2 regions of the Clostridium cochlearium genome follow, and region 2 is predicted to be linked to the other one. Evidence: a T-box and tRNA genes for the amino acid it is inferred to sense, from the RefSeq annotation. Region 2 holds a T-box; the other holds one or more tRNA genes.

Region 1 (16,901 bases), 230 kb from region 2:
AAAAAAGATGATTCTACTTTATGGAAATGCTTAAATTGTGGATATATTTACGAAGGACAAGCTGCTCCTGAAATTTGTCCAGCCTGCGCTCACCCAATGGCTTACTTTGAATTATTAGCTGATAATTTTTAATTATAAATATAAAAGATACTCAGAAATTTCTGAGTATCTTTTTACTTATAAATATTTATACCATTTCTTTTTCTTCTTTTCTCTTTTCTATAATTTTTTGTGCTTCAAATTCTGGTACCTCTTCATATCTATCAAATTCCATAGTAAAGCTTCCTCTTCCTTGTGTTAATGATCTTAAATCTGTAGCGTATTTAATCATTTCAGATTGGGGAACTTCTGCTATAATTCTCTGATACTTACCAGATTGCTCCATGCCTATAACTCTTCCTCTTTTCTTATTAATATCTCCAATAACATCTCCCATATATTCATCTGTAACCATTATTGATGCTTTTACTATAGGTTCTAACAATATAGGCTCAGCTTCTATCATACCTTTTTTATATGCTAAAGATGCTGCAATTTTAAAAGCCATTTCTGATGAATCTACTGTATGATATGATCCATCATGCAAAGTAGCTTTTAATCTTATAACAGGATATCCTGCTAAAACTCCTTCTTTTATACATTCTAAAAGTCCTTTTTCAACAGCTGGTATATATTGTCTTGGAACAACACCACCTACTATCTTGTCAATAAATTCTAATTCATCTCCATCATATCTTGGTTCAAATTTTATTACAACATCTCCATATTGACCATGTCCACCAGATTGTTTTTTATGTTTTCCTTGAGCATCAGATGTCTTTCTAATTGTTTCTCTATAAGGAATTTTAGGTTCTTGTAATTCCACATCTACACCAAATTTGTTTTTTAATTTGCTTGCTATAACTTCTAGATGAGTTTCTCCTATACCAGATATTATAGTTTCTGCATTTTCAATATCTCTTGATACTTTAAATGCTGGATCTTCTTCTAATAATCTAGCAAGACCAGAGGAAATTTTATCTTCATCATTCTTTGATTTAGGTAATATAGCCATGGAGATACATGCTTCTGGGAAATTTATTTCTTCATACATAATATTTAAATCTGGATCACATAATGTATCTCCAGTAACTGTATATTGAAGTTTATTTACCGCTCCTATATCTCCTGCTATTATTTCTTTTGTACTAATTTGTTGTTTTCCTTTCATGAAATAAATTGCCCCAAATTTTTCATGCTTATCTTTATTAGGATTATAAACATTCATATCACTTTCAGCTTTTCCAGTTATAACTTTAAACATAGACAATCTTCCTATAAACGGATCTGCTATAGTTTTAAATACTAAAGCTGAAAAAGGCTTTTCTTTATCTATATTTATTTCTATATTTTCTTCTGTTTTCATGTCTTTAGCTATTTGAGGATTTACATCTTTTGGTGAAGGGAAGCATTCTATAATTCCATCTATTAAAGTTTTTATTCCCTTACCTGTTATGGCCGAACCACACATTACGGGAGCAATTTCTGCAGTAGCACATCCATTTATTAGTCCTTTATATATTTCATCTTCACTTAAAGTTCCTTCTGAAAAATATTTTTCAAGTAGTTCTTCACTTGTTTCTGCTACCGCTTCTATAACCATATTTTTGCATTCAGCTACTTTTTCTTTAAGTTCTTTTGGAATTTCAGCATCTTCTATATCATCCGTTTTAGGATTATATATTCTAGCAGTATTTGAAATAACGTTTACAACACCTTGAAACCCTGATTCCTCTCCAATAGGATAATGAATAGGAACTACAGAAATTCCAAATTCATCTTTTAACTGTGTCAAAGTTTTCTCAAAATTACTATTGTCTCTATCTAATTTATTTATATAAAAAGCTCTAGGTAGCTTATATTTACTAACGTATTCCCATGCATTTTCTGTTCCTACTTGAACTCCAGATGTTCCTGATAGAACTATAAGAGCAACATCTATAGCTCTTAATCCTTCTGCAATTTCTCCAACAAAATCAAAATATCCTGGCATATCTATTAGATTAATTTTAATATTATTCCATTCACATTGTGCAACGGAAGTAGATATCGAAATCTTTCTTTTCTTTTCTTCTATATCAAAATCTAATATACTCGTTTCTTCGTCAACTTTTCCAAATCTATCTACTGATTTAGTACGATAGAGTATAGCATCTGCTAAAGTAGTCTTTCCCGCACCACTGTGCCCTATAATTCCTAGATTCCTTATATTCTCTGTTTTATAATCCTTCATATGCAATTCCCCCTAACCATACTTTTGTCCCTTCTTTAAATATATTCTATTTTTATTTTAAAATTCCTCTTAAATAAAACATAATTTTCAAAATTATTTGACTTTAATTAAGTAAAAAAAAGATTACAAAATTTGTAATCTTTTTTTATGTATTTAATTAATATTTTATTCTCAAAAAATAAAAATGGCTCCGTGGAAAGGATTCGAACCTTCAACCCTTCGGTTAACAGCCGAATGCTCCACCGTTGAGCTACCACGGAACATTATTAAACCTGGCAATGTCCTACTCTCCCACAAGGTCACCCTTGCAGTACCATTGGCGCTTAGAAGCTTAACCATCGTGTTCGGCATGGGAACGGGTGTTACCTTCTAGCTATAATCACCAGATATTCTTTCAAAATTGCACAGAGTAATATTTTTGATCAAGCCTTCGATCTATTAGTATCAGTCAGCTAAATACATTGCTGCACTTACACCTCTGACCTATCAACCTTGTGTTCTTCAAGGGATCTTATTGACTTACGTCATGGGAAATCTCATCTTAGGGTGGGCTTCACGCTTAGATGCTTTCAGCGTTTATCCCTTCCTGACTTAGCTACCCAGCTGTGCCACTGGCGTGACAACTGGTGCACCAGAGGTCAGTCCATCCCGGTCCTCTCGTACTAAGGACAGCTCCCTTCAAATTTCCTACGCCCGCGACGGATAGGGACCGAACTGTCTCACGACGTTCTGAACCCAGCTCGCGTGCCGCTTTAATGGGCGAACAGCCCAACCCTTGGGACCTACTCCAGCCCCAGGATGCGACGAGCCGACATCGAGGTGCCAAACCTCCCCGTCGATGTGGACTCTTGGGGGAGATCAGCCTGTTATCCCCGAGGTAGCTTTTATCCGTTGAGCGATGGCCCTCCCACGAGGAACCACCGGATCACTAAGCCCGACTTTCGTCCCTGCTCCACCTGTATGTGTCGCAGTCAGGCTCCCTTATGCCTTTACACTCTACGCGCGATTTCCGACCGCGCTGAGGGAACCTTTGGGCGCCTCCGTTACTTTTTAGGAGGCGACCGCCCCAGTCAAACTGCCCACCTAACAATGTCCGGCAACCTGTTTCAAGGCTTTCCGTTAGAATTTCAGTACTATCAGGGTGGTATCCCAAGGGTGACTCCACAGGAACTGACGCTCCTGCTTCCAAGTCTCCCACCTATCCTGTACAGACAATACCGAAATTCAATGTTAAGCTACAGTAAAGCTCTACGGGGTCTTTCCGTCCTATCGCGGGTAGCAAGCATCTTCACTTGCACTACAATTTCGCCGGATTTGCTGTTGAGACAGTGCCCAAGTCATTACGCCATTCGTGCGGGTCGGAACTTACCCGACAAGGAATTTCGCTACCTTAGGACCGTTATAGTTACGGCCGCCGTTCACTGGGGCTTAAGTTCACCGCTTCGCTTACGCTAACAGATCCCTTTAACCTTCCAGCACCGGGCAGGCGTCAGCCCCTATACATCAGCTTTCGCTTTAGCAGAGACCTGTGTTTTTGATAAACAGTTGCTTGGGCCTATTCACTGCGGCCTGCCGTGAAGCAGGCACCCCTTCTCCCGAAGTTACGGGGTCAATTTGCCTAGTTCCTTAACAGCAATTCTTCCGATGGTCTTAGGATTCTCTCCTCACCTACCTGTGTCGGTTTGCGGTACGGGCACCAACATTCTCCATAGAGGCTTTTCTTGACAGTGTGGAATCAGGTACTTCGCCAAAATAGGCTCCCCGTAACACCTCAGCTAAGCTTGACGGATTTTCCAATCAAGCACGCCTAAGTGCTTAGACACACATCCAATAGTGTGCATACCTTATCCTTCTGTGTCACCCCATCTGTCAAACGAAAGTTGGCGGTATCGGAATATCAACCGATTGTCCATCACCTACGCCTTTCGGCCTGGGCTTAGGTCCCGACTAACCCTGAGCGGACGAACCTTCCTCAGGAAACCTTAGGTTTTCGACCAATAAGATTCTCACTTATTTCTCGCTACTCATGCCAGCATACTCACTCCTGTACAGTCCACCGCTTCTTACGATACGACTTCTACCCATACAGGAAGCTCCTCTACCATTCTATTGAATCCATAGCTTCGGTGGTAAGTTTGAGCCCCGGACATCTTCGGCGCAGGATCTCTTGACTAGTGAGCTATTACGCACTCTTTAAATGAGTGGCTGCTTCTAAGCCAACATCCTAGTTGTCTTAGAAATCCCACATCCTTTTCCACTTAACTTACACTTTGGGACCTTAGCTGATGGTCTGGGTTGTTTCCCTCTCGACTACGGATCTTATCACTCGCAGCCTGACTGCCTGGATAAAAGTATATGGCATTCGGAGTTTGATAGGGTTCAGTAACTGTTGTCAGCCCCTAGCCCATTCAGTGCTCTACCTCCATTACTCAATAACCAGACGCTAGCCCTAAAGCTATTTCGAGGAGAACCAGCTATCTCCGAGTTCGATTGGAATTTCTCCGCTATCCACAGGTCATCCCATGGTTTTTCAACACCAACGTGGTTCGGTCCTCCACGGAATTTTACTTCCGCTTCAACCTGCCCATGGATAGGTCACTCGGTTTCGGGTCTACAGCATGCAACTAGTCGCCCTATTCAGACTCGGTTTCCCTTCGGCTACGCACCTTAAGTGCTTAACCTTGCTACATACCGTAACTCGCTGGCTCGTTCTACAAAAAGCACGCGGTCACACATTAACGTGCTCCCACTGTTTGTAAGCATACGGTTTCAGGTTCTATTTCACTCCCCTTCCGGGGTTCTTTTCACCTTTCCCTCACGGTACTGCTTCACTATCGGTCACCAGTTAGTATTTAGCCTTGGGAGGTGGTCCTCCCTGCTTCCCACAAGGTTTCACGTGTCTCGTGGTACTCTGGATTAGACCTAAAAGACATAATTTTTTACCTACAGGACTATTACCTTCTGTGGTAGAGCGTTCCAGCTCTCTTCGATTAAAGTCTGTCTTCGTTATGGTCTATCCACAACCCCAGAAATAAATTTCTGGTTTGGGCTCTTTCCTTTTCGCTCGCCGCTACTAAGAAAATCGATTTTTCTTTCTCTTCCTCCGGGTACTTAGATGTTTCAGTTCCCCGGGTATACCCCCATAAACCTATGTATTCAGTTTATGGTACATACCGTTAGGTATGCAGGTTTCCCCATTCGGAAATCTCCGGATCACAGGCTATTTGCGCCTACCCGAAGCTTATCGCAGCTTATCACGTCCTTCATCGGCTACTGGTGCCAAGGCATTCACCATATGCCCTTTGTAGCTTGATCTTTAAAATTCCTATAAACTTCGTATTGCGTCGTTATAAAGTTCGCTCTGGTACTCATTTAGCTTCCGCTAAACTCCGTTCCTCACTCACTTTATGCCTAGCACTACTTGTTTCTAGTAACTTTTAGTATTTTTCAATAACTTCTGTTATTAAAATTCAAAGGTTTAATTTACCTTAGTTTACTCTGTGCAATTTTCAAAGAACTATTGGTGGGCTTAAATGGACTCGAACCATCGACCTCACGCTTATCAGGCGTGCGCTCTAACCAGCTGAGCTATAAGCCCTTATGAGATTAAAAATTAATCTCTCAAAATTAAACAGAGAATATAAACCAATATTTTACTCCTTAGAAAGGAGGTGATCCAGCCGCAGGTTCTCCTACGGCTACCTTGTTACGACTTCACCCCAATCATTAACCCCACCTTCGGCCGCTGGCTCCTTACGGTTACCTCACGGACTTCGGGTGTTGCCAACTCTCATGGTGTGACGGGCGGTGTGTACAAGGCCCGGGAACGTATTCACCGCAACATTCTGATTTGCGATTACTAGCAACTCCGGCTTCATGCAGGCGAGTTTCAGCCTGCAATCCGAACTGGGATGGGTTTTTGAGATTTGCTCCACCTCGCGGTATCGCTTCTCTCTGTACCCACCATTGTAGCACGTGTGTAGCCCTGGACATAAGGGGCATGATGATTTGACGTCATCCCCACCTTCCTCCCGGTTCACCCGGGCAGTCTCATTAGAGTGCTCAACTTAATGGTAGCAACTAATAATAAGGGTTGCGCTCGTTGCGGGACTTAACCCAACATCTCACGACACGAGCTGACGACAACCATGCACCACCTGTCTCCCTGTCTCCGAAGAGATTTCCTCAGTTACGAGTAATTCAGGGGATGTCAAGTCCAGGTAAGGTTCTTCGCGTTGCTTCGAATTAAACCACATGCTCCGCTGCTTGTGCGGGCCCCCGTCAATTCCTTTGAGTTTTAGTCTTGCGACCGTACTCCCCAGGCGGAATACTTAATGTGTTAACTGCGGCACAGAAGGTTGGACCCTCCTACACCTAGTATTCATCGTTTACGGCGTGGACTACCAGGGTATCTAATCCTGTTTGCTACCCACGCTTTCGTGCCTCAGCGTCAGTTACAGTCCAGGAAACCGCCTTCGCCACTGGTGTTCTTCCTAATCTCTACGCATTTCACCGCTACACTAGGAATTCCGTTTCCCTCTCCTGTACTCTAGATGCCCAGTTTGAAATGCAGCCCCTAAGTTAAGCCTAGGTATTTCACATCTCACTTAAGCATCCGCCTACGCACCCTTTACGCCCAGTAAATCCGGACAACGCTTGCCACCTACGTATTACCGCGGCTGCTGGCACGTAGTTAGCCGTGGCTTCCTCATCTGGTACCGTCATTATCGTCCCAGAAAACAGGGTTTTACGATCCGAAAACCTTCATCACCCACGCGGCGTTGCTGCGTCAGGGTTTCCCCCATTGCGCAATATTCCCCACTGCTGCCTCCCGTAGGAGTCTGGACCGTGTCTCAGTTCCAATGTGGCCGATCACCCTCTCAGGTCGGCTACCCATCGTTGCCTTGGTAAGCCATTACCTTACCAACTAGCTAATGGGACGCGGGCCCATCTCAAAGCAGATTACTCCTTTGGTTAAAGTTTCATGCGAAACTCTAACTTTATGCGGTATTAATCCTCCTTTCGGAGGGCTATTCCCCTCTTTGAGGCAGGTTGCCCACGTGTTACTCACCCGTCCGCCGCTAATCCACTTCCCGAAGGAAGCTTCATCGCTCGACTTGCATGTGTTAAGCACGCCGCCAGCGTTCGTCCTGAGCCAGGATCAAACTCTCAATTTAAAAGTTTAATCTTTATCAACTGTATAATTGATAAAATTTGCTCATTACTATTTTTTGATTCTCAATAAGAATCGACTGGCTTATTTCTCTGTTTAATTTTCAAAGATCAATTATAAGGATAATAAAACATCTGTCTTAGCAGATGTAATTATTTTGGTGGAGATAAGGAGATTCGAACTCCTGACCCCCTGCTTGCAAGGCAGGTGCTCTCCCAGCTGAGCTATACCCCCAAAATATGGTGGACCTTCAGGGACTCGAACCCCGGACCTACCGGTTATGAGCCGGTTGCTCTAACCAGCTGAGCTAAAGATCCACATTTACCTGGCAATGTCCTACTCTCCCACAAGGTCACCCTTGCAGTACCATTGGCGCTTAGAAGCTTAACCATCGTGTTCGGCATGGAAACGGGTGTTACCTTCTAGCTATAATCACCAGATTTATCAACAAAATATTTTTCTATCTTACAATTTAAAATTATAATTTATATGAAGAATATTGTCAATAGTTTTTTTAAATTTTTTTATTTTATTTTTTGAAAGCATTATTCTTTCAAAATTGCACAGAGTAATATTTTTGATCAAGCCTTCGATCTATTAGTATCAGTCAGCTAAATACATTGCTGCACTTACACCTCTGACCTATCAACCTTGTGTTCTTCAAGGGATCTTATTGACTTACGTCATGGGAAATCTCATCTTAGGGTGGGCTTCACGCTTAGATGCTTTCAGCGTTTATCCCTTCCTGACTTAGCTACCCAGCTGTGCCACTGGCGTGACAACTGGTGCACCAGAGGTCAGTCCATCCCGGTCCTCTCGTACTAAGGACAGCTCCCTTCAAATTTCCTACGCCCGCGACGGATAGGGACCGAACTGTCTCACGACGTTCTGAACCCAGCTCGCGTGCCGCTTTAATGGGCGAACAGCCCAACCCTTGGGACCTACTCCAGCCCCAGGATGCGACGAGCCGACATCGAGGTGCCAAACCTCCCCGTCGATGTGGACTCTTGGGGGAGATCAGCCTGTTATCCCCGAGGTAGCTTTTATCCGTTGAGCGATGGCCCTCCCACGAGGAACCACCGGATCACTAAGCCCGACTTTCGTCCCTGCTCCACCTGTATGTGTCGCAGTCAGGCTCCCTTATGCCTTTACACTCTACGCGCGATTTCCGACCGCGCTGAGGGAACCTTTGGGCGCCTCCGTTACTTTTTAGGAGGCGACCGCCCCAGTCAAACTGCCCACCTAACAATGTCCGGCAACCTGTTTCAAGGCTTTCCGTTAGAATTTCAGTACTATCAGGGTGGTATCCCAAGGGTGACTCCACAGAAACTGACGCTCCTGCTTCCAAGTCTCCCACCTATCCTGTACAGACAATACCGAAATTCAATGTTAAGCTACAGTAAAGCTCTACGGGGTCTTTCCGTCCTATCGCGGGTAGCAAGCATCTTCACTTGCACTACAATTTCGCCGGATTTGCTGTTGAGACAGTGCCCAAGTCATTACGCCATTCGTGCGGGTCGGAACTTACCCGACAAGGAATTTCGCTACCTTAGGACCGTTATAGTTACGGCCGCCGTTCACTGGGGCTTAAGTTCACCGCTTCGCTTACGCTAACAGATCCCTTTAACCTTCCAGCACCGGGCAGGCGTCAGCCCCTATACATCAGCTTTCGCTTTAGCAGAGACCTGTGTTTTTGATAAACAGTTGCTTGGGCCTATTCACTGCGGCCTGCCGTGAAGCAGGCACCCCTTCTCCCGAAGTTACGGGGTCAATTTGCCTAGTTCCTTAACAGCAATTCTTCCGATGGTCTTAGGATTCTCTCCTCACCTACCTGTGTCGGTTTGCGGTACGGGCACCAACATTCTCCATAGAGGCTTTTCTTGACAGTGTGGAATCAGGTACTTCGCCAAAATAGGCTCCCCATAACACCTCAGCTAAGCTTGACGGATTTGCCAATCAAGCACGCCTAAGTGCTTAGACACACATCCAATAGTGTGCATACCTTATCCTTCTGTGTCACCCCATCTGTCAAACGAAAGTTGGCGGTATCGGAATATCAACCGATTGTCCATCACCTACGCCTTTCGGCCTGGGCTTAGGTCCCGACTAACCCTGAGCGGACGAACCTTCCTCAGGAAACCTTAGGTTTTCGACCAATAAGATTCTCACTTATTTCTCGCTACTCATGCCAGCATACTCACTCCTGTACAGTCCACCGCTTCTTACGATACGACTTCTACCCATACAGGAAGCTCCTCTACCATTCTATTGAATCCATAGCTTCGGTGGTAAGTTTGAGCCCCGGACATCTTCGGCGCAGGATCTCTTGACTAGTGAGCTATTACGCACTCTTTAAATGAGTGGCTGCTTCTAAGCCAACATCCTAGTTGTCTTAGAAATCCCACATCCTTTTCCACTTAACTTACACTTTGGGACCTTAGCTGATGGTCTGGGTTGTTTCCCTCTCGACTACGGATCTTATCACTCGCAGCCTGACTGCCTGGATAAAAGTATATGGCATTCGGAGTTTGATAGGGTTCAGTAACTGTTGTCAGCCCCTAGCCCATTCAGTGCTCTACCTCCATTACTCAATAACCAGACGCTAGCCCTAAAGCTATTTCGAGGAGAACCAGCTATCTCCGAGTTCGATTGGAATTTCTCCGCTATCCACAGGTCATCCCATGGTTTTTCAACACCAACGTGGTTCGGTCCTCCACGGAATTTTACTTCCGCTTCAACCTGCCCATGGATAGGTCACTCGGTTTCGGGTCTACAGCATGCAACTAGTCGCCCTATTCAGACTCGGTTTCCCTTCGGCTACGCACCTTAAGTGCTTAACCTTGCTACATACCGTAACTCGCTGGCTCGTTCTACAAAAAGCACGCGGTCACACATTAACGTGCTCCCACTGTTTGTAAGCATACGGTTTCAGGTTCTATTTCACTCCCCTTCCGGGGTTCTTTTCACCTTTCCCTCACGGTACTGCTTCACTATCGGTCACCAGTTAGTATTTAGCCTTGGGAGGTGGTCCTCCCTGCTTCCCACAAGGTTTCACGTGTCTCGTGGTACTCTGGATTAGACCTAAAAGACATGATTTTTTACCTACAGGACTATTACCTTCTGTGGTAGAGCGTTCCAGCTCTCTTCGATTAAAGTCTGTCTTCGTTATGGTCTATCCACAACCCCAGAAATAAATTTCTGGTTTGGGCTCTTTCCTTTTCGCTCGCCGCTACTAAGAAAATCGATTTTTCTTTCTCTTCCTCCGGGTACTTAGATGTTTCAGTTCCCCGGGTATACCCCCATAAACCTATGTATTCAGTTTATGGTACATACCGTTAGGTATGCAGGTTTCCCCATTCGGAAATCTCCGGATCACAGGCTATTTGCGCCTACCCGAAGCTTATCGCAGCTTATCACGTCCTTCATCGGCTACTGGTGCCAAGGCATTCACCATATGCCCTTTGTAGCTTGATCTTTAAAATTCCTATAAACTTCGTATTGCGTCGTTATAAAGTTCGCTCTGGTACTCATTTAGCTTCCGCTAAACTCCGTTCCTCACTCACTTTATGCCTAGCACTACTTGTTTCTAGTAATTTTTAGTATTTTTCAATAACTTCTGTTATTAAAATTTAAAGGTTTAATTTACCTTAGTTTACTCTGTGCAATTTTCAAAGAACATTTAGAAAGACATAAGTCTCTCAAAATTAAACAGAGAATATAAACCAATATTTTACTCCTTAGAAAGGAGGTGATCCAGCCGCAGGTTCTCCTACGGCTACCTTGTTACGACTTCACCCCAATCATTAACCCCACCTTCGGCCGCTGGCTCCTTACGGTTACCTCACGGACTTCGGGTGTTGCCAACTCTCATGGTGTGACGGGCGGTGTGTACAAGGCCCGGGAACGTATTCACCGCAACATTCTGATTTGCGATTACTAGCAACTCCGGCTTCATGCAGGCGAGTTTCAGCCTGCAATCCGAACTGGGATGGGTTTTTGAGATTTGCTCCACCTCGCGGTATTGCTTCTCTCTGTACCCACCATTGTAGCACGTGTGTAGCCCTGGACATAAGGGGCATGATGATTTGACGTCATCCCCACCTTCCTCCCGGTTCACCCGGGCAGTCTCATTAGAGTGCTCAACTTAATGGTAGCAACTAATAATAAGGGTTGCGCTCGTTGCGGGACTTAACCCAACATCTCACGACACGAGCTGACGACAACCATGCACCACCTGTCTCCCTGTCTCCGAAGAGATTTCCTCAGTTACGAGTAATTCAGGGGATGTCAAGTCCAGGTAAGGTTCTTCGCGTTGCTTCGAATTAAACCACATGCTCCGCTGCTTGTGCGGGCCCCCGTCAATTCCTTTGAGTTTTAGTCTTGCGACCGTACTCCCCAGGCGGAATACTTAATGTGTTAACTGCGGCACAGAAGGTTGGACCCTCCTACACCTAGTATTCATCGTTTACGGCGTGGACTACCAGGGTATCTAATCCTGTTTGCTACCCACGCTTTCGTGCCTCAGCGTCAGTTACAGTCCAGGAAACCGCCTTCGCCACTGGTGTTCTTCCTAATCTCTACGCATTTCACCGCTACACTAGGAATTCCGTTTCCCTCTCCTGTACTCTAGATGCCCAGTTTGAAATGCAGCCCCTAAGTTAAGCCTAGGTATTTCACATCTCACTTAAGCATCCGCCTACGCACCCTTTACGCCCAGTAAATCCGGACAACGCTTGCCACCTACGTATTACCGCGGCTGCTGGCACGTAGTTAGCCGTGGCTTCCTCATCTGGTACCGTCATTATCGTCCCAGAAAACAGGGTTTTACGATCCGAAAACCTTCATCACCCACGCGGCGTTGCTGCGTCAGGGTTTCCCCCATTGCGCAATATTCCCCACTGCTGCCTCCCGTAGGAGTCTGGACCGTGTCTCAGTTCCAATGTGGCCGATCACCCTCTCAGGTCGGCTACCCATCGTTGCCTTGGTAAGCCATTACCTTACCAACTAGCTAATGGGACGCGGGCCCATCTCAAAGCAGATTACTCCTTTGGTTAAAGTTTCATGCGAAACTCTAACTTTATGCGGTATTAATCCTCCTTTCGGAGGGCTATTCCCCTCTTTGAGGCAGGTTGCCCACGTGTTACTCACCCGTCCGCCGCTAATCCACTTCCCGAAGGAAGCTTCATCGCTCGACTTGCATGTGTTAAGCACGCCGCCAGCGTTCGTCCTGAGCCAGGATCAAACTCTCAATTTAAAAGTTTAATCTTTATCAACTATATAATTGATAAAATTTGCTCATTACTATTTTTTGATTCTCAATAAGAATCGACTGGCTTATTTCTCTGTTTAATTTTCAAAGACCTATTCGTCTGTCGCAATCAAGCGACTTTTACAGTATACAAGTTTTTTTTAAACTTGTCAACACTTTTTTATTAAATATTTTATGTTTAATAAATGTGTTGTTTTCAAGGTTACGCGTTGTTTTGTTTCAACAACGTATTTCATTCTAACATATTTAGATTTAGATACATATTATCAATATCTTATTTTATACAATTATCTTTTATTTAATCTCTATTTTTATCTTTTTCTCTATAATTCATATAAAGATACACTTGATTCAGTTGTTTTGTTAAATCAAAACAACTACTCCTGAATCCAATGTATTCAGGAGTAGTATTCCCTTAAATTATAAAATAATTACAAGTTATTTATAATACTTTTAAATTTATTTCCTCTTTCTTCAAAGTTCTTAAACATATCGAAGCTAGCACAAGCAGGAGATAAGGTTACTATATCTCCAAACTTTGCATTTTCTTTAGCTATATTTACAGCTTCCTCTATAGAATTGCATATAGAAATAGGAATATATTGATTGCTATCTTTCATTATATTTTTAAAAGCTTCTTCTATCTTATATTTAGTATCACCTAATAATATTAAATGCTTTATATGAGAAATTCCCTCTTTAGCTAAAATATCAAAAGATATATTTTTATCATATCCTCCTGCAATCAAAATAACTGGTCTATCAAAAGACTTTAATCCAGCTAGTGTTCTAGTTGGACTTGATGCAATAGAATCATTAAAATATTTAACTCCTTGAATTTCTTTCACTAATTCTAGTCTATGTTCTACCCCTGCAAAATTTTTTGCCACTTTCCCCATACTATCTATACTAATATCTTCACTAACACAACAAAAGGCTGCTAATAAATTTTCTATGTTGTGCATTCCTTTTAATTTTACTTCGTTCATATTACAAACTTTTTTTTCATTAATATATAAATATTCATCATAAAAAAAGGCACCTTTTTTTAATTTTTCTTTCATACTAAACTTAAGTACTCTTCCTATGCATTCCTTTTCCATGGATTTTGTTACTTTATTGTCTTCATTAATTACTAAAAGATCATCTTTTCTTTGATATTTAAAAATATTCTTTTTAGCTTCAATATATTCTTCCATATCTTTATGAATATCCAAATGGTTAGGAGATACATTTGTTATAAGTGCAACTTCTACAGGTTCCTTAATAGACATCAACTGGAAACTTGATAATTCCAAAACTACCATATCTTCTTTTTTTATTTTCTCAATTTCAGTAAATAAAGGAGTCCCTATATTCCCACCTATCCATACAGTATATCCTTCAGCTTTTAACATATTGTATATTAAAGTAGTGGTAGTTGTTTTTCCATCACTACCTGTTACGCAAAATAATTTTGCTGGACAATATTTTATAAACTGTTCCATCTCCGAGGTTATATATGCTCCTTCAGATTTAGCTTTTGTCAAAATAGGATGATCTACTCTCATGGACGGTGTTCTAAAAACAACATCAAAATTTGAAAGTTTATCTAAATAGTTGCTCCCTAACTCAAAGTTAACTCCCTTTTCTTTTAATTTTTCTATATCCTTTCCTAACTCATCTTCATTTTTTTTATCAAATCCTGTTACCCTGGCACCTAGATTAGAAAGAAATTCTATTAAGGGCATATTGCTAATACCTAAACCTATTATTGCTACCTTCTTATTGTATATAAACTTTTTAAATTCATTAAAATCCTTATTCATTTTTCCCTCCATATTATATTTTTATTATAAATAATTATAACACTTCTACTTATTAAAATTATACTCTAAGCTAATCGAATTTATAAAACCTATATATTTTCTTTTCTAAAAATGAACTTGAGTAAGTCTAAATTATTAGAAAATATTTAATTTAAAGACTTTGTTTCTTTGTATTGCATTGTAGAAAACATGATGATATACTAATAAACGTGCCGTAAGGAAACATTAATATAATTCCCCAAGTTTTAATTGAACATATAACATATCCCCATGATTAAACCCTATTTATACCGGATAAAAATCCGGTCTTTTTTTTAACTATTTTTATAATAATAAAGCCAGGAGTTAAAAAATATTAACTCCTGGCTTTATTATTTATTCTAAAACTGAACTTTTTCTGATATATATTCTACTAGTTTATCTATATTTATTCTTATTTGGTCCATAGAATCCCTATCTCTAATAGTTACAGTATTGTCTTCTAACGTATCATAATCTATAGTTATACAATAAGGAGTTCCTATTTCATCTTCTCTTCTATATCTTTTTCCTATGCTTCCTGCTTCATCATAATCTACATTGAAATATTTACTTAACATACTATAAACTTCAAATGATTTGTCTTTAAGCTTTTTAGTTAATGGAAGAACAGCTGCTTTAAATGGTGCTAATGCTGGATGTAATTTTAAAACAGTTCTAGTATCTCCACCATCAAGTTCTTCTTCATTATATGCATCAACTAAGAATGCAAGTGCAACTCTATCAGCTCCTAATGATGGTTCCACACAATAAGGAATATATCTCTCATTAGTTTTCGGATCTAGATAGGTTAAATCTTCTCCTGAATGGTTCATATGTTGTTTTAAGTCATAGTCTGTTCTATCTGCTATACCCCATAATTCTCCCCATCCAAATGGGAATAGGTATTCTATATCTACTGTCGCTTTACTATAAAAAGCCAATTCTTCTTTAGAATGTTCTCTTATCCTCAAACTTTTTTCTGTAAGTCCAAGTGATAATAGGAAATTCCATGAATAATCTCTCCAATATTCAAACCATTCTAAATCTGTTCCTGGTTCGCAGAAAAACTCTAATTCCATTTGTTCAAACTCTCTAGTTCTAAAAGTAAAGTTTCCAGGAGTTATTTCATTTCTGAAAGATTTACCTATTTGAGCCATTCCAAAAGGCATTTTTCTTCTAGTAGTTCTAATAGCATTTTTAAAATTAACAAATATTCCTTGTGCTGTTTCTGGTCTCAAAAATATTTCTGATTGAGCGTCTTCTGTTACTCCTTGAAAAGTTTTAAACATTAAATTAAACTTTCTTACATCAGTAAAATTGTGTGCTCCACATTTAGGACATGCTATATTGTTTTCATCAATAAAATTCTTTAACTCTTCATTACTCCATCCATCTGCAGTTTCAAAATTTTCATCTTTATCTTGCATATAATCTTCTATTAATTTGTCTGCTCTGCACCTTGTCTTACACTCTTTACAATCCATTAATGGATCTGAAAATCCTCCAACGTGTCCAGATGCTACCCATACTTCTCTGTTCATTAATATTGCCGCATCTATACCTACATTATATGGTGATTCCTGAACAAATTTTTTCCACCACGCTTTTTTTACGTTATTTTTAAACTCTACTCCTAAAGGACCATAATCCCAAGAATTTGCTAAGCCTCCGTAAATATCAGACCCTGGAAATATAAATCCTCTATTCTTAGCTAATGCCACTATTTTATCCATAGTCTTTTCAACTGCCATGATTTTTCCTCCTTATTATTAATAATTTAATTTTTTGTATAAAAAAAACTGCTACCATAAGGGACGAAAGTAACCTTCCGCGGTTCCACCCTTTTTGGCAACAGCCCTACTCTACATTTTTCACTCTAGAGCTCCATTCACAATAAAAACTTAGTTATTTACACCATCCATAACTTCTCTTTAAAGTTTTTACAGTTACTCTTCTCTATCATCGCGATATATTAAATTATAATATATTCTATCAAATAGATTGATTTTGTCAATAGTCAAAAAATAAAAATGGCTCCGTGGAAAGGATTCGAACCTTCAACCCTTCGGTTAACAGCCGAATGCTCCACCATTGAGCTACCACGGAACATTTAATACAATAATTATTATAACATATATTTTTTATAATGCAACTATTTTTAATATATTTTTTTGTTTTATTAACATTGAATAACTATAAAGCAGAAAAACTGTCTATAGTTATTCAATATTCTTTAGAATTGCTTACAAAAGGTTTTAATTAATAAAGCTTATTAATTATGTGTTGGTTTCATAGTTGGGAATAAAATTACATCTCTTATGGAATGAGAATCTGTCAAGAACATAACTAGTCTGTCTA
Region 2 (16,901 bases):
AATATTTGGTGAAATTAAAGGGGTAACAGATAAGGACTATTATACAAACAGTTTTCATATACCAGTTGGATATCCAATATCAATAAAAGAAAAAATAGATATAGAAGCGCCATATCACTCAATTTGTAATGGAGGACATATTTCTTACATCGAGTTAGATGATTATCCAACAGAAGATGTAATAATGGATATAATAAATTATGCTTATAGCAATACTAATATTAATTATTTAGGGATAAACTTTCATATAAAGTATTGTAAAAACTGTGGTACTTATATAGATAATCACGAATCAAGTTGTTTTAAATGTGGAAGCAAAAATATACAAGGCATATCTAGGGTTACAGGATATTTAAGTTTAGATGAAAGATTTGGAGTTGGAAAGGTAGCAGAAAGAAAGGATAGATTATCACATACTAATGGAAAAGTTTTTTATGAGGAGAGATAGAAAATGAACTATCTTCAAGTGGCAGGTTTTTTAGATAATTCCTTAGCTAATGGTGAAGGACTTAGATCTGTATTATTTTTATCAGGTTGTAAGCATGAATGTAAGGGGTGTCATAATCTTGCTATGCAAGACTTTGAATATGGTGATAGGATATGCATAGATGATATAATTAAAAGAATAAGAAAGAATATACCTATAATAAGAGGGGTTACCTTTTCTGGCGGAGAACCATTAGAACAAGCAGAAAATTTAGCTGAATTAGCTTTAATGATAAAAAAAGATGACCTTAATATATGGTGTTATACAGGATATGAATTTGAATATATACTTAGCAATATGGATAAAATAAATGGATGGAAAATTTTAATTGAAAATATAGATATATTAGTAGATGGTACTTTTCAACAAGATAAGATTGAACCTAATCTAAAGTATAAGGGTTCATATAATCAAAGGATAATAGATGTGAAAAAAAGTCTCTTGGCTAAAAAAGTTATAATATATCCTATATAAAGTTGAATAAAGATATATTGATAGATATAATTAAATTAATTAAAACATTCATATTGGGGTGAAATAATGAAAAATTTAGATGGAATAGAAGTTTGTGAATGCTGTACCATTCATGAAGATTGTGTAGAGTGCGTGAGAAGAAATATGTTAGATGAAGAAACTTTTATGAAGTTATCAGATTTATTTAAGGTTTTAGGAGATTATACTAGAATAAGAATAATATATGCCTTATTTAATAAAGAACTTTGTGTTTGTGATATTGCAGAAGTATTAAATATGAGTCAATCTTCTATTTCTCATCAATTGAGAACTTTAAAAGCGGCTAGATTAGTTAAGTTTAGAAGAGAAGGGAAAACTGTTTTTTATTCTTTAGACGATGAACATATAAGAAAATTATTTAATGCTGGATTAGAGCATGTTAAGCATAATTAAAATAAGTTAAGAGATAGAAAAATGAAACTCTTGACATAATTAAAATCTTTTGTTACAATATTTTTAAAAGATAATAACATACGTTCTTATATTTGTATATAAGTCGGTAAAAACTGAAACTTATATATATAAATGTAAAGAAGCCGGATTTTTGTTAAATAAGACAATAATCTGGCTTTATTTTTTGAGGAGGTTGATATTTATGATTACAAAGGACAGTGCCATTGGAGTCTTAGATTCAGGAGTAGGTGGACTTACAACAGTAAAGGAACTTCAAGAATTATTACCAAATGAAAACATATATTATTTTGGTGATAACAAAAATGTTCCATATGGGAATAAGACAGAAGAAGAGATTATAAAACTTACTAGAAAAATGATAGAGTTTTTAATATCTGAAAATGTTAAAGTTATAGCTGTTGCCTGTAACACAATTTCAACTATTATAGATGAAATAAGTAGGGATTATGATGTAAAGATAATAAAAGTAATAGATCCTATAGTAAATAATATAAAAAATATTCAGAAAAGAGATAAAGTTGGGCTAATTGCAACTAATTTTACTGTAAGCACTAAGTACTATGATAAAATGCTAGGAGATGTAAAGGTTATCGGGAAAGGATGTTCAGAACTTGCAGCTATAGTAGATAGTGGAGAAATAAATGAAAAAGAAGTTAGAAATATTATAAAAACTGATATAGATGATATTAAATCAAGAGAAGATGTAGATACAATAATATTAGGTTGCACTCATTATCCAATAATTAAGCATATTTTTGATGAATGCTATCCAGATGTAAATTTTTTAAATCCAGCACATCATCACGCTATTGCGATAAAAGAATATTTACAGGAGATGGATTTACTTAAAGAAGACAATAGAAATAAATTTTTTAAGGTTTTTACTACAGGAGATAAAGAAAAATATAGAATTATAATGGACATGCTTAAATTAAAAGAACCTGATGAGATAATATTGAAGTAAAAGTGAGTTAAGAGAGAATTGTCTTACTTTAGTAATTAATTGCTAAAGTAAGACAATTCTCTTTTTTATTTTTAATAAAGTATAAATTATAGTTAAACTATTGTATAATTTAATTATAAAATAATATATGTTATTATTTAATAAAGAATGGAGAGAAAAAAATGATTTATGATACTAATACTATATATGTAACAGGCATGTCAAAATCTAATAATATGGATCCCATAACTAAAATGTACAATTCCTTTTTTTTAGGCCTTATATTAGATAAAGATACAGATATTATTATTGATGTAACTTGCAATACAATAAGTGATATAACTAATGATTTTATAAAAACTATTTTAGTAGGTAAAAATTTAGTAAAAGATCTAAATAAGATAATATTAGAAATAAATGAAAGATTTCTAGCTACTTCTCAAAAGGCACTAATAGTTGCATTAAAAGATTCTTTTAATAAATATGAAATGTATAAGCGAAAAAATAATAAATAGGATGGGGTGTTTTAATGAAAAAATGCAAAAGCTTAATAGTATTTAGCGCCGTATTTTTATGTTTATTTTTATTATCTACAGCATATAATGTGAAAGCTTCAGAAGATTTTAACATAATTCCCACTAAACAAGGTATAGATCAAAACAAAAGATGGATTATAAAATTTAATGACATTTTAAGAATTAGTACAGTAAATAATAATACAATATATGTAACAGATGAAAATGGTAAAAAGATAGAAACTAATCTAGAGGTCAGTGCAGATAAAAAATCAGTGTACATATCACCTAAAGGAAGTTATGAATATGGGAAAACTTATTTCCTTATAGCTAATAAAGGAATTGAGAAACTTTCAGGTAAAAGTATGGCAACTAATGTAAAGATGAAGTTTATTATAAAGAATAATACAGCAGTACCACCGATAGACAAAAGTGGATTCACTATATGCATAGATGCAGGACATGGTGGTAGTGATACAGGTAATTCAGGTCCAAATGGGGCATTAGAAAAAGATATAGACTTAGATGTAGCATTAAAAGCAGGATCTATTTTGGAGAATGCTGGTATAAAAGTAGTTTATACTAGAAAAGATGATAATATTAAATATGGAGAAAATGATTTTAAATCAAGATTTGAAGTTATAGGTGTAACCCCTGTAGATGCTGTAGTAAGTATACATTGTAATATAGCAGCTAACAACGATGCTACAGGTATAGAAACTTTTCATAAAGAAGGAGATTTTATTGGAAAAAATTTAGCAGATAAAATTCAAGGTAAATTATCATCGTATACTGGTATGAGAAATAGGGGAGTAAAAACTGGAAATTTCCAAGAAATATATGCGGTTAATGAACCTATAGTAAAAGTATTACTAGGATTTATAAATAATCCACAAGATGAAAAAAAGTTAACAGACTCAAGTACTCAAGAAAAGTTAGGAAAAGCTATAGCAGATGGAATTTTAGACTATTACAAAGAAAATATTAATAATGAATATAACAATATAACTATAGCTTCAGTAGATGATATAATCAAAAGTGTATCACAAGGTGAAAAATATGAGTTGCCTTCAAAGATTAATGTTAAAACTATTCAAGGTGGAACTAAAGAAGAAAATATAACTTGGAATAGCACAGCAGCAAATACAACCAAAGCAGGTACATATGCATACAAAGGAAGAGTAAATGGATATCCAAAAGAAGTTATTTTAACATTACTTGTTATAGGAAAAGGCAACAGTAAGCATACAGTTTGTATAGACCCAGGACATGGGGGTTATGACTCTGGAGCAGTAGGACCTACAGGAATAAAAGAAAAGGATATAACGTTAAAAGTAGCCAAGAAGACAGGATCAATTTTACAAAATAAAGGAGTAAAAGTAGTATATACTAGAACTAGTGATGAAGTATCATGGCCATCTTCGGAAGGACTAGACTTAAAAAAGAGAACAGAAATAGCTAATAGTATGAATCCAAATTATTTTGTTTCTATACATTGTAATTCAGTAGATAATATACCTTCAGCTAAAGGAACAGAAACTTACTATAGTAGTGGAAGCATATTAGGTCAAAAACTAGCTACTAATGTTCAAAACGAATTAATTAAAAATTTGGGAACAGTAAATAGAGGTACTAAAACAGCTAATTTTTATGTTTTAAGAAATAGTACTAGTCCAGCTATATTAGCAGAATTAGAATTTATTAGTAATGTAGAAGGAGAAAAAAATTTAAATACTGATGAATTTCAAAATAAATGTGCACAATCAATAGCGAATGGAATTTTAAAATCTTTAGGATTATTAAATTAAATTGACAACAAATAAACCATATAATATAATGTATTCTAATAGATTTTAATAATAATTGTGTTTTTAAATACTATGAAAAGGAAGAGTACTTAAAATAACCCTTACAGAGAGTGAAAGGTTGGTGAAATTTCACAGGTGGGATTTTAAGGAAAATCACCTTGGAGTAGATTGCTGAAATTTTAGTAAGTATATTCGTAATCCTGCGTTAAAGGATAGAACATATTTGTGTTTGAAAAGAATACACTAATTTTATAGGTGGTATAGCGAAGTAAAACTTCGTCCTATTAGGACGGAGTTTTTTATTGTATAAGAAACTAATTTTATATAAATTTATTGATTATTATGGCAAGTATATGACAAGAATAATTTTTAGGAGGGAGCTGTAAAATGTATAAAAAGATAGATAGTTCAAGAAGTTTTGTACAAATGGAAAGAGAAATATTAGATTCCTGGAATAAAAATGACATAGTAGATAAAAGCTTTGCTTTAAATGAAGAAGGTGAATACTTTACTTTTTACGATGGTCCACCAACAGCTAATGGTAAACCTCACGTAGGCCACGTTCTTACAAGAGTTATAAAAGATTTAATTCCAAGATATAAGGTAATGAAGGGCTACAGAGTTTTAAGAAAAGCTGGTTGGGATACACATGGTCTTCCAGTAGAGCTTGAAATAGAAAAAAAACTAGGAATTTCAGGAAAAGAGGAAATAGAAAAGTTTGGTGTAGAAGAATTTATAAAAGAATGTAAAGATTCTGTATTTACATATTCTAGCATGTGGAAGGATATGTCTGAAAAGTTAGCATTTTGGGTAGATATGGAGAATCCATATGTTACTTATCATAATGATTACATAGAATCAGTATGGTGGGCATTAAAACAATTATGGGATAAAGAGCTTTTATATAAAGGTCATAAAGTTATACCATACTGCCCAAGATGTGGAACAGCACTTTCATCTCATGAAGTTGCACAAGGATATAAGGATGTAAAAGAAGCTACTGCATTTGTAAAATTCAAAGTAAAAGGAGAAGAAAATAAATACATACTTGCATGGACTACAACTCCTTGGACATTACCAAGCAATGTAGCGTTAGCTATTAACAAGAATTTTGATTATGTTGAAGTAAAAAATAATGATGAAATTTTAATTCTTGCAAAGGAATTAGTAAATAGTGTAATAGACGGAGAATATGAAATAATAAAAGAATTTAAAGGAGAAGATATATTAGGTCTTAAGTATGAACAATTGTTACCATTTTACACTCCAGAGGAAGAAGCATTTAAAGTAATTCATGGTGACTTTGTAACTTTATCTGATGGTACAGGTATAGTTCATACAGCACCTGCATATGGTGAAGATGATAATATTGTTTGTAAAAAATACGGCCTTCCTATGATAAATCTTGTAGATAGAGAAGGTAAGTTTGTTGATTGTGTAGAACCTTGGAAAGGAATACCTGTTAAGAAAGCAGATCCTAAGATTATAGAATATATGAATGAAAAAGGAATACTATATAAATCAGAAAAATTTACTCACTCTTACCCACATTGTTGGAGGTGTGATACAGCACTTTTATATTATCCAACAGATAGCTGGTTTGTAAGAATGACTTCTCTAAGAGATAAACTATTAGAAAATAATAATAAGGTTAATTGGTATCCAGATAATATTAGAACAGGAAGATTTGGAAAGTTCTTAGAGAATGTAATTGATTGGGGTATTTCAAGAGATAGATATTGGGGAACACCACTACCTATTTGGGAATGTGAATGCGGTCATAGAGAATGTATAGGAAGTATTGCAGAATTAAAAGAAAAAGGAATAAATGTACCAGAGAATATAGAGCTTCATAAGCCATATATAGATAAAGTTAAGTTAAAGTGTTCTAAGTGTGGAAAAGAAATGAAAAGAACAAAAGAAGTGATAGACTGTTGGTTTGATTCAGGATCTATGCCTTTTGCTCAACATCATTATCCATTTGAAAATAAAGAGGTATTTGAAAAAACTTTTCCAGCACAATTCATATCAGAGGCAGTGGATCAAACAAGAGGATGGTTTTATACATTAACAGCAATATCAACAGCTATATTTGATACAAATCCATTTGAAAATTGTATTGTATTAGGTCACGTTTTAGATAAACATGGATTAAAAATGTCAAAGTCTAAGGGAAATGTTGTGGATCCATTTGATGTTTTAGATAGTGTTGGGGCAGATGCTTGTAGATGGCATTTTTATACTGCAAGTGCACCATGGCTTCCTACAAGATTTTCACCTGAAGATGTAGAAGAAACTCAAAGAAAGTTTTTAAATACCTTATGGAATGTATATTCTTTCTATGTGCTTTATGCTGATATAGATAAATTTAATCCACTAGAATACAAAGATTTTGTAAGTGAAAATGTAATGGATAAATGGATTATTTCAAAATTAAATTCACTTATAAAAGATGTGGAAGCACATATGGATAATTATAGAATAACCCAAGCTGCATTGGCTATAGAGGATTTTGTAGATGAACTTTCAAATTGGTATGTAAGAAGAAATAGATCTAGATTTTGGAGTGAAAAATTAACAGAAGATAAAATAGGAGCATATGTGACATTATACAAGGTTTTAACTACATTAAGCTTGATAGCAGCTCCATTTGTACCATTTATAACAGAAGAAATTTACACTAATTTAGTTAGAGGATTAGATAAAAATGCTTCAGAAAGTGTACATTTATGCACTTGGCCTAAGTATGATGAAAACTTAATTCAGGAAGAATTAGAAAAAGAAATGGATGAAGCTTATAAAATAGTTAAACTTGGAAGAAGTGCTAGAAACTCTGTGAACATAAAGAACAGACAGCCTTTATCTTCTATGTTAGTAAGTAGTAAAACACTTCCAGAATATTATGGTCGTATTATAAAAGATGAGCTAAATATAAAGAATATTACATTTGGCGCAGACTTGTCCAGTTATGTGGAGTTTAATATAAAACCTAACTTGCCAGTACTTGGTAAGAAATATGGAAGATATATTCCGCAAATAAGGAAAGAAATTGCTTCTATGGATCAAATGGAATTAGCTCAAAAGATAAGACAAGGCGAAAAAGTAGCCATAAATATAGATGAAAATGAAATAGAATTAAATGAAGAAAACTTACTAGTAACAATGAAAGGATTAGAAGGATTTGCTTTTGCAGGAGAAGGTACTATTGGTGTAGTTTTAAATACAACTATAACTGAAGAATTAAAAGAAGAAGGGCAATTAAGAGAAATTTTAAGCAAAATTCAAAATATGAGAAAAGAAAAAGAATTTGAAGTTGCCGATAGAATTAAGTTATATGTATCTGGAAATGAAGCTTTAGAAAAAGTTGTGAAAAAATTTGAAGATAGTATAAGAAAAGAAACTATTGCAGAAGAAGTTTTATATAATAAAGATATAGAATATGTAGACTGTAAGATAAATGGAGAAGATTTTAAAATACAAGTAGAAGTTATAAAATAGTAATAATTAAAGGGCATTAAAAGTATTTAATGTCCTTTAATTATATATAATTTTTAATTTGCGTAAATAATCTTAAGCCTTGAAAAGGTTTGCTATTTTTTAGGCTATATCGTAGAATATAAGTAAAGAAAAGTGTAATTTGAATAGAAAATCAAAGAAAAACTGTATTAGGAGTTGATAATATGCCAGCATCAATAAAAGACGTAGCTAGGGAAGCTGGAGTATCTATAGCTACAGTATCAAGAGTGTTAAATGATATAGATGTAGTTAATGAAGATACTAAAAAGAAGGTATTAGCTGCAATAAAAAAATTGGGTTATAGACCTAATATAGTAGCAAGAAGTTTAAAGACTCAAAGGACAAGTACCATAGGAATAATTGTTCCAGATATATCTAATCAATTTTACCCTGAAATAGTAAGGGGAGCTGAAGATGTAGCTAATATATATGAATATAATATAATGTTATGTAATACAGATTTAGATACAGAAAAAGAGAAAGAATATTTAAGAGTATTGAAAGAAAAAATGACTGATGGAGTCCTTTATATGAGTAATTCTTTAGAAAATGAAACTGTAGAATTAATAAAAGAATTAAATATTCCTACGGTACTAGTGGAAACAACAGATGAAAATAAGGATTTCCCAAGTGTAAGTATAGATAATAAAAAAGCAGCATATGAAGCAGTGGAATATTTAATAAGTAAAGGGAATAAAACAATTGCATATATAGGTCCTAAAGATGAAAAAAATAATGCAGGTGCACTTAGATATAAGGGATATAAAGAATCTTTAGAAAAAAATAATATAAAAATAAGAGAAAGTTTAATTTATATATCTGGAATGAAAGCAGGAGATGGCTATGAAGGTATGAAACATATACTTAAAGAAGAATCCATAGATAGTGTTTTTTGTGCTAGTGATGAAATTGCCATGGGAGCAATAAATGCCCTAAGAGATAATGGATTAAAGGTGCCAGAAGATGTAGATGTAATCGGGTTTAGTAATATATATTCAGCGTCTATTTTTTATCCTAAACTTACAACTATAGCACAACCTATGTACGATATGGGGTCAGTAGGAATGAGAATGCTTATAAAAATTATAAATAAAGAACAATTGGAAAAAGAACATTATGTATTAAATTATAGTCTTATAGAAAGAGATTCATGTAAAAAATAATAAAAATTTGTTAAGAATAATAGTAACATGAAAAAACACAGCAAAAGCTGTGTTTTTTTTATGTCATGTAAAAGAAAATAATGTTATACGAAAATTTTGAAAAGAAAAACAATAAATGGTATAATTTAACACAAACACAATATATTAGTAGTTTTGATTTAAATTACTAATTTAGGGGGATATGTATGGATATAAGAAAAAATGTGAAGAATATATTCGAATATCTTTATTATTTAAAATCATTAAATGAAAAAATTACAAGAAATATTAAATACTATAAAAATACTTTTGTAGTGGATAATTTGTTGAAAGAAAAGGGTTGTACAAAAAATAATAATATAGAAGACGATTGGTGGATAAGCATAGATAAAGAATGTTTTAAAGAATATAATTTTTTATTTGATTTATATCAAAGTATTGAAAAGGAGGAAAAAATAGAGATAATATTTGGAACAGGAATATTAAAATGGGAAATTGAAAAGGAAGATATATATCATCCATTATTCATTGCAAAGATCAGTTTAGACTATAATAGTGAAGATGATAAATTTTATATTAAATTAAAGGATAAAATACAGTTAGATATACATTTTTTACAAGGAATAAATGTATATGATTACAATAATTTATTAAAAATAAAAGAAAATATTAGCATAGAGAAAATAAATCCCTTAGATTATAAAAGTATAGAATCTTATTTTAGTGAAATATTAAGTAGTTTGTATAAAAAAGATGTTAATAAATCAAGTTTGCAAGAACCCAATATAATAAAAAATAATTTAATCATAGTTAGAAACATTAATACAAATTTATGGAAGAAAGACATAAAAGATATAATACATGGATTAGATAATGGTATGGAGATACCAAAAAGTATACAAGCCTTAGCTACTGAAGAGAGATTATATGAAGACGAGAAAACAATAAAGGAATGGGAGGCTGTGGAGAAGGAACTATTATTTCCTTTGCCTATAAATGATGAGCAAGAGGAAATAGCAAGAAAAATATCTAAAGAATTTGGTGTAGTTGTACAAGGACCACCAGGAACAGGTAAAAGTCATACCATTGCTAATTTGATATGTCATTTACTAGCTCACGGTAAACGAGTGTTAGTTACTAGCGAAAAAGGAAAAGCTTTAAAAGTTTTATTAGATAAAATACCAGAAGAAATTAAAGCACTTTGTGTTAATTTAAATGGTAATGATACAAAATCTATAAAAAACTTAGAAGAATCTGTTAGGCAGATAGTAGATAATTTAGCTTTGAATCCTAGAATATTAAGTGAAGAATTAACTAAACTAAAAGATGAGCTAGAATTATGTAGATTAAATCAAAATAAGTATTTTGAAAGATTAATATACATAAACAGGAGAGAGAATATGAATATCAACTATTGTGGAGAAACATTTAAAATTAATGATATAGCAATTTGGTTAAGAGAGAATGAAAAAGATTTTTCATGGATAGAAGATGATATAGACTTAAGCAATAAAGCTCCTATATCGCAAAATGAATTTGAAAGATTAGTAGAATATAGGCGAACTATAAAAAAGGAAGAATTAGCAAAAATCAAAGATATAGGCATACTTTTAGACAAAATTCCATCATATAAGGAGTTATCTTATGCAATAAAAAAGTTTTTAGATTTAAAAAATAGATATGAATATAATTTAGATAAAGTAGATGGTTGGAATATATACAGTGATGAAGGATTTCAGTACAATAAAGTTAAAGAAGTTATCTGGGAAGGTATGGAGCTAATTGATGATTTAGAAAAATTAAAACTTATAAAAGTTATGAAAGATTATTTTAATAGCGATATTTTAAAAGCTTCAATTTCATCTATGTTATTAAATTGGAGAAGATATTCAAATCGGCTATCGGTTATAAAGAAAGAGCTAAATAGTCATAATATATCTATTCCTAAAGATGTAAATTTATATAAATTTGAAAAGGATTTTGATAAAATATATGAAGAAATAAATAAGAAAAATAAATTAAGAAAGAGTTTTTTATTCTTAAATAAAGATTGCTCATATATAATAAATGAATGTTTAGTAGATTGTAAACCTATAGACTCAATAGAACCGGCTATTATAATAAAATTATATTTTGAGCAAAATAATATAGAAAAGAGTATGATAAGCTTATGGAATAATACAATGAATATGTACAAGGAACTCTTTATAGAAGAAAGTAATGTAAATAGCATTATAATTATAGAAAATTATATAAAAAATATTCAAGGCATAGTCCATTGGGATGAAAGAATAAGAATGTCTATAAACAAATATTTAGGTAATATAAAATATCCTAGAAATTTAAAATGGACTGAAAAAAGTACACTTATTTATTTAGAAGAATGTATAGATTCTATAGAGGAAATAAACCAATATAACCAAGCTAAAACTTATTTAAATACTATGACTACTTTTTTATCACAAAAACAAGAATTTTACGATATAGTAAATGCTATAGAAGAATTAGATATATGTAAATTAAAAAACAGTTATGAATATCTCGAAGATTTAAAAGTATTGAAAAGAAAAATAGAAGAAATGAATATAATATCTAATAAATTAAAGATTGTATGTCCAAAAACATATAACAAAATTGAAAAAGGAGATTGTCAGTATTTTAAAAATTGGAATAGAGCTTGGCGATGGAGAAAATGGGATTGCTTATTAAATAAAATAAAAGAGGTAGACGAGGATAAAATTGAAGAATTATTAGAGTATGAAAAGAATAGGGAAAGAGAGATAATTAAAAATATAATATATAAGAAAACTTGGTACAATCAAATAATGAAAGTATCAGAAGATGAAAAAAGGAGTTTAATGAGTTGGTTAAATGCAGTTAAAAGAATAGGTAAGGGTAAGGGTAAATATACAGATGAATATGTAAAATTAGCTCAACAAGAAATGGAAAAGTGCAAAAATATTATACCCATTTGGATAATGCCTGTAGATAATGTTATTGAAAATATAAATGTTTTAGATAGAAAATTTGATGTAGTTATATGTGATGAAAGCAGTCAAAGTAATATTTTTTCTTTATGTGCTTTAATGAGGGGAAAAAAAGCTATAATAGTTGGAGATGAACAACAGATAAGCCCACAAGCTGTTGGAATAAACTTTGAACAAGTAAAAAACTTAGGAAATATATACTTGAAAAATATTCCGCATAAAGAGTGGTTTGATCTTCAAACAAGCCTTTATGATACAGCTTTAAGAGTATTTCCAGATAGGATTATATTAAAAGAACATTTTAGATCTCTACCAGAAATAATAGGCTTTAGCAATAAATTATGTTATTTCAATGAGATAAAAATATTAAGGCATGCAAAAAGATCAGAAAGATTATTGACACCTATAAAAACTGTTAAAGTAAATAATGGAAAGAGAGATGAAAAAAAGAGTATTAATAAAGAAGAGGCAATGTGTATAGCAAATAAAATATATGAGTGTTGCAATGATAAAAGATATAATGGAATGACAATGGGAGTTATATCTTTATTAGGAGAATGCCAAGGAGAATATATTCAGGAACTTTTAAAAGAAAAAATAGGAATACAGGAAATGATAAAGAGAAAAATAATTTGTGGAGATGCGTATTCGTTCCAAGGTGATGAAAGAGATATAATATTTTTATCTATGGTTATTGGAAACAATATGAAATTTGCGTCATTAACTAAAGAGGCAGATATAAAAAGATTTAATGTAGCAGCTAGTAGAGCTAAAAATCAAATGTGGGTATTTCACTCTGTTGATCTCAAAGACTTAAATAAAGATTGCGTAAGATATGAATTGTTAGAGTATTGCAATAACTATAAAAAATACAATGATAATAATAACAAACTAGAATATATGGAGAAGAGGGCCTTACACAAAGAAATATACAATATAATCAATTCTAAAGGTTATGAAATATATCCAAGTTCAGATGTATATGGCATAAAATCAGATTTTATAGTAGAAGGACGTAATAATAAAGTATTTATAAAATGTAAGGTACATGGAAGTGAAAAAAGGACTAGTGAAGAAATAAGAGATGAGTATAAACTAGAGCTGAAATTAAAAAATATGGGATGGAATATAATTAAAATAAGAGATTTGGATTATCATAGAAATCCTGAAAAGACTATGTTAGATTTCTTTTTAAAACTAAGTTCTTTAGATATATTGCCTAATAAAAATAATATTAAGGAAAAAATATTAATAAAAAATAAAGGGCTAAAAGCAGTTTAAATTTTAAAAATTAATCACCACTCCGATTGTTATTTCATAATATATTTTATGACTAATAATTCGGAGTGATGTTTTTTTGTTATATGCGCTAATTTTAGCAGGAGGAAAAGGAACAAGATTATATCCCCTTTCTAGAGAAAATAGACCTAAGCAGTTTTTAAAAATAATTAATAATAAAAGTTTTTTAAAAAATACGGTGGATAGAATAAAGCCATTAGTAAATATAGAAAATATATATTTAGTTACAAATGAGGCTTATTTAGAAAAAGTATACGAAGAGCTGCCTGAATTAAGTAAGGATAACATATTTTTAGAACCAGAGAATAAAGAAACGGCAACTTGTATAGGACTTTCTGCAGTTAAATTATTAAAAAAAGATAAAGATGCTGTAATGATGGTTCTTCCATCAGATCATTATATTGAAGATGAAAAAGTTTTTATGGATACTATGAAACAAGCGGTAGAAACGGTAGAAAGAAAGAGAGGATTGCTAACAATTGGAGTTAAGCCTACAAGGCCAGAAACTGGATATGGATATATTGAAGCAGGAGAAAGAATACAGGGTAGTATTGCTACTTATAAGGTAGAAAGATTTGTAGAAAAACCTAATGTAGAAGTTGCTAAGGATTTAATAATGAAAGGAAATTATCTTTGGAATAGTGGAATGTTTGTTTGGAGAGCAGATATATACTTAAGAGAGATGGAAAAATATTTACCCAAAATGTATAAAAGCATGATGAATATATACTATAATTTAGATACTGAAAAAGAGGAAGATACTATAAGAGAAGAATACAGGTTAATAGATGGAATATCTGTAGATTTTGGGATCATGCAAAAAACTAGAAAGGCCTATGTTATAAAATGTGAATTTACATGGGATGATATAGGTAGTTTTATGTCGTTATCAAGATTTTTAAAAAATTTCCGAGGAAATAATGTAGAAGGGAATGCTTTTTTGGAGCAAAGCAACAATTGTATAATTTTTAGTAAAGAAAAATTAATTATAGGCTTTGGAATAAATGATCTTATAATAGTAGATTCAGGAGATGTAATGCTTATAATGGATAAAAACAAAGATCAGGAAATAAAATATTTAGTTGATGAATTAAAATCTTCTAATAAGTTTCATAATTTTACTTAGTATATAAAGAAAGTCCTTAGATAATTTTATATATTAAGGTTATAATAAAATATATAATTTAGAATATTAAAAAATTGTTAACTATAATATACAAAGGTTTGTTTTTACAATGTAAAGGAATATAATATAGTTATACTCTAGAGTATAAATTAACAGTAAATATAAGTTATTCTTATGACATATTTAATTTGGAGGGATAAATATGAGTATTAAAGAATCCATGGAAAAAGGAATAAGGGATACTCTAATTAGCAATGCTGTTGAACTATTGAACAAAAATCCTGAAAAAAATGTAGAAAAAGTTTTTCATATAGCTAGGAAAATAGCTGGAAAAGATGAAGAAAATTTACAAAGGATTAATACTGTTTATAAATACTACAATGATATGCCGTCTATTAATGAATATGTTAATAACATATTGAAAACTACCAATAAAAATTGTCTTAACAAACTCTTTACGAATTTTTTTGGAAATGCAGTTTGGTATGGAATGCCTAAAAGAGCTAAGCTTTTAGAAGAAGAAGGAATAAAAACACCTTTTGTAATTTTAATAAGTCCTTCTATGAGATGTAACTTAAGATGCAGGGGATGCTATGCGTCAAGTTATAGCAAAGAGGATGATATAACCTATGAAGAATTGGATAGAATTATAGGAGAAGCCATTGAAATTGGCATTTATTACTTTATTATTTTAGGCGGAGAACCATTCTTTTATAAAGATTTACTAAAAATATATGAAAAATACAATGATGCTATATTTATGCCTTTTACTAATGGAACTTTATTTGATAATAAGTTATCAGATGAGATCCAAAGATTAGGGAATGTTATTCCTATGCTCTCTCTTGAAGGATTTGAAGAAGAAACAGACGCTAGAAGAGGTAAAGGCGTATTTAAAAAGGTAATGAAAAGTATGGATATGTTAAGAACAAGAGGAATACTATTTGGAGTTTCTAGTGCTGTAGGAAAATCCAATATTGACATTGTATCTTCAGATGAATTTATTAATATGCTTATAGAAAAAGGATCTAAGATGAGTTGGTATTTTATATTTATGCCAGTAGGTGAAGATCCTAATTTTGAACTTATGCTTGAACCTGAGCAAAGACTATACCTAGGTAGAAGAATAAGGAAGATTAGAAATAATAAACCTTATTTTGCTATTGATTTTTTCAATGATGCACCTTATGTTGGAGGATGTATAGCGGGTAAATATTATTGCCATATAAATTCAAAAGAAGATGTGGAGCCTTGTATATTTGCACACTTTGCTACAGATAATTTAAAAAACAAGTCATTAATAGAAGTTTTTAAAGGACCATTTTTTAAGGAATTAATAAAGAATCAACCATATAATAATAATTTATTGAGACCATGTATGATGATAGATAATCCACAAGTAGTTAGAGATATAATGAATAAAACTGGGGCAAAACCTACAGATAAGGGTGCAGAAATGATGCTATATGATGAAGACTTTAAAGATACTTTAGACAAATTAGCAGACGAATTTAAGCCCTATGCAGATAAGGAGTGGGTTGAAGAGTTTAATTCTACAGGGAATTATTCTATGTCAAAAGGCTAATGTCAAAATATATTAAAAATCCGCCATAAATTATGGCGGATTTTTAATATATTTTGACATTATGATTTTATTAAACTATTATTAAAATAATCATATTAAAATATTAAGTGGTGATTATTTTATGAAGAATATAAATATAAAAAAATATAGTATTTTGATTATAACTATATTTATGATTTTTAGTTTAACTGGGTGTAAAAAGAAAGATAATGTCAGTACTTTAGATAAAAATACTAGAGGTGATTTATCTATATCAGTTCCTAAAGAAATGCTATCTTATATTAATCAATGTGTGGAAGAATTTAATAATTACTATCCTAATGTTAAAGTTAATATAAGCTTAGAAAAAGATATATCAAAAGATAAAAAGGAAACAGATATTATAATTATAAAAAGTGAACATACAAAATATTTTTTAAGTAAATTTAAGGATGATTTTTTAAATTTAGAAGAATTTTTATCAAAATATAAGAAACATTTTAAATATGGAAGTTTAGAAAATGTATCCCTAGATAATGTTACTTATGGCATAGATTTAGGCAGTAATCCCTATTTAATGATATATA

What was found. The T-box of region 2 lies ahead of ileS (isoleucine--tRNA ligase). A T-box ahead of a tRNA ligase gene usually reads a tRNA of that ligase, here a tRNA-Ile.
Region 1: it encodes a tRNA-Ile, which carries the amino acid that the T-box ahead of ileS (isoleucine--tRNA ligase) is inferred to sense. The anticodon was not compared.

What each region holds. Positions count from the first base shown of each region.
Region 1 is NZ_LT906477.1:2,305,311-2,322,211, forward strand. It holds gene rbr (rubrerythrin) at 1-132, shown strand, start outside; gene fusA (elongation factor G) at 188-2,272, opposite strand; tRNA gene CKV72_RS11355 (tRNA-Asn) at 2,458-2,532, opposite strand; rRNA gene rrf (5S ribosomal RNA) at 2,543-2,659, opposite strand; rRNA gene CKV72_RS11365 (23S ribosomal RNA) at 2,691-5,587, opposite strand; tRNA gene CKV72_RS11370 (tRNA-Ile) at 5,794-5,870, opposite strand; rRNA gene CKV72_RS11375 (16S ribosomal RNA) at 5,937-7,449, opposite strand; tRNA gene CKV72_RS11380 (tRNA-Ala) at 7,604-7,679, opposite strand; tRNA gene CKV72_RS11385 (tRNA-Ile) at 7,686-7,762, opposite strand; rRNA gene rrf (5S ribosomal RNA) at 7,769-7,885, opposite strand; rRNA gene CKV72_RS11395 (23S ribosomal RNA) at 8,023-10,919, opposite strand; rRNA gene CKV72_RS11400 (16S ribosomal RNA) at 11,187-12,699, opposite strand; gene murD (UDP-N-acetylmuramoyl-L-alanine--D-glutamate ligase) at 13,146-14,522, opposite strand; gene CKV72_RS11410 (glycine--tRNA ligase) at 14,903-16,294, opposite strand; tRNA gene CKV72_RS11415 (tRNA-Asn) at 16,575-16,649, opposite strand; gene lysS (lysine--tRNA ligase) at 16,816-16,901, opposite strand, start outside.
Region 2 is NZ_LT906477.1:104,244-121,144, forward strand. It holds gene CKV72_RS00545 (anaerobic ribonucleoside triphosphate reductase) at 1-448, shown strand, start outside; gene nrdG (anaerobic ribonucleoside-triphosphate reductase activating protein) at 452-961, shown strand; gene CKV72_RS00555 (ArsR/SmtB family transcription factor) at 1,028-1,393, shown strand; gene murI (glutamate racemase) at 1,596-2,378, shown strand; gene CKV72_RS00565 (DUF3870 domain-containing protein) at 2,540-2,872, shown strand; gene CKV72_RS00570 (N-acetylmuramoyl-L-alanine amidase) at 2,887-4,680, shown strand; T-box leader at 4,744-4,967, shown strand; gene ileS (isoleucine--tRNA ligase) at 5,068-8,178, shown strand; gene CKV72_RS00580 (LacI family DNA-binding transcriptional regulator) at 8,361-9,359, shown strand; gene CKV72_RS00585 (AAA domain-containing protein) at 9,545-13,606, shown strand; gene CKV72_RS00590 (mannose-1-phosphate guanylyltransferase) at 13,683-14,750, shown strand; gene CKV72_RS00595 (radical SAM protein) at 14,953-16,335, shown strand; gene CKV72_RS00600 (ABC transporter substrate-binding protein) at 16,457-16,901, shown strand, end outside.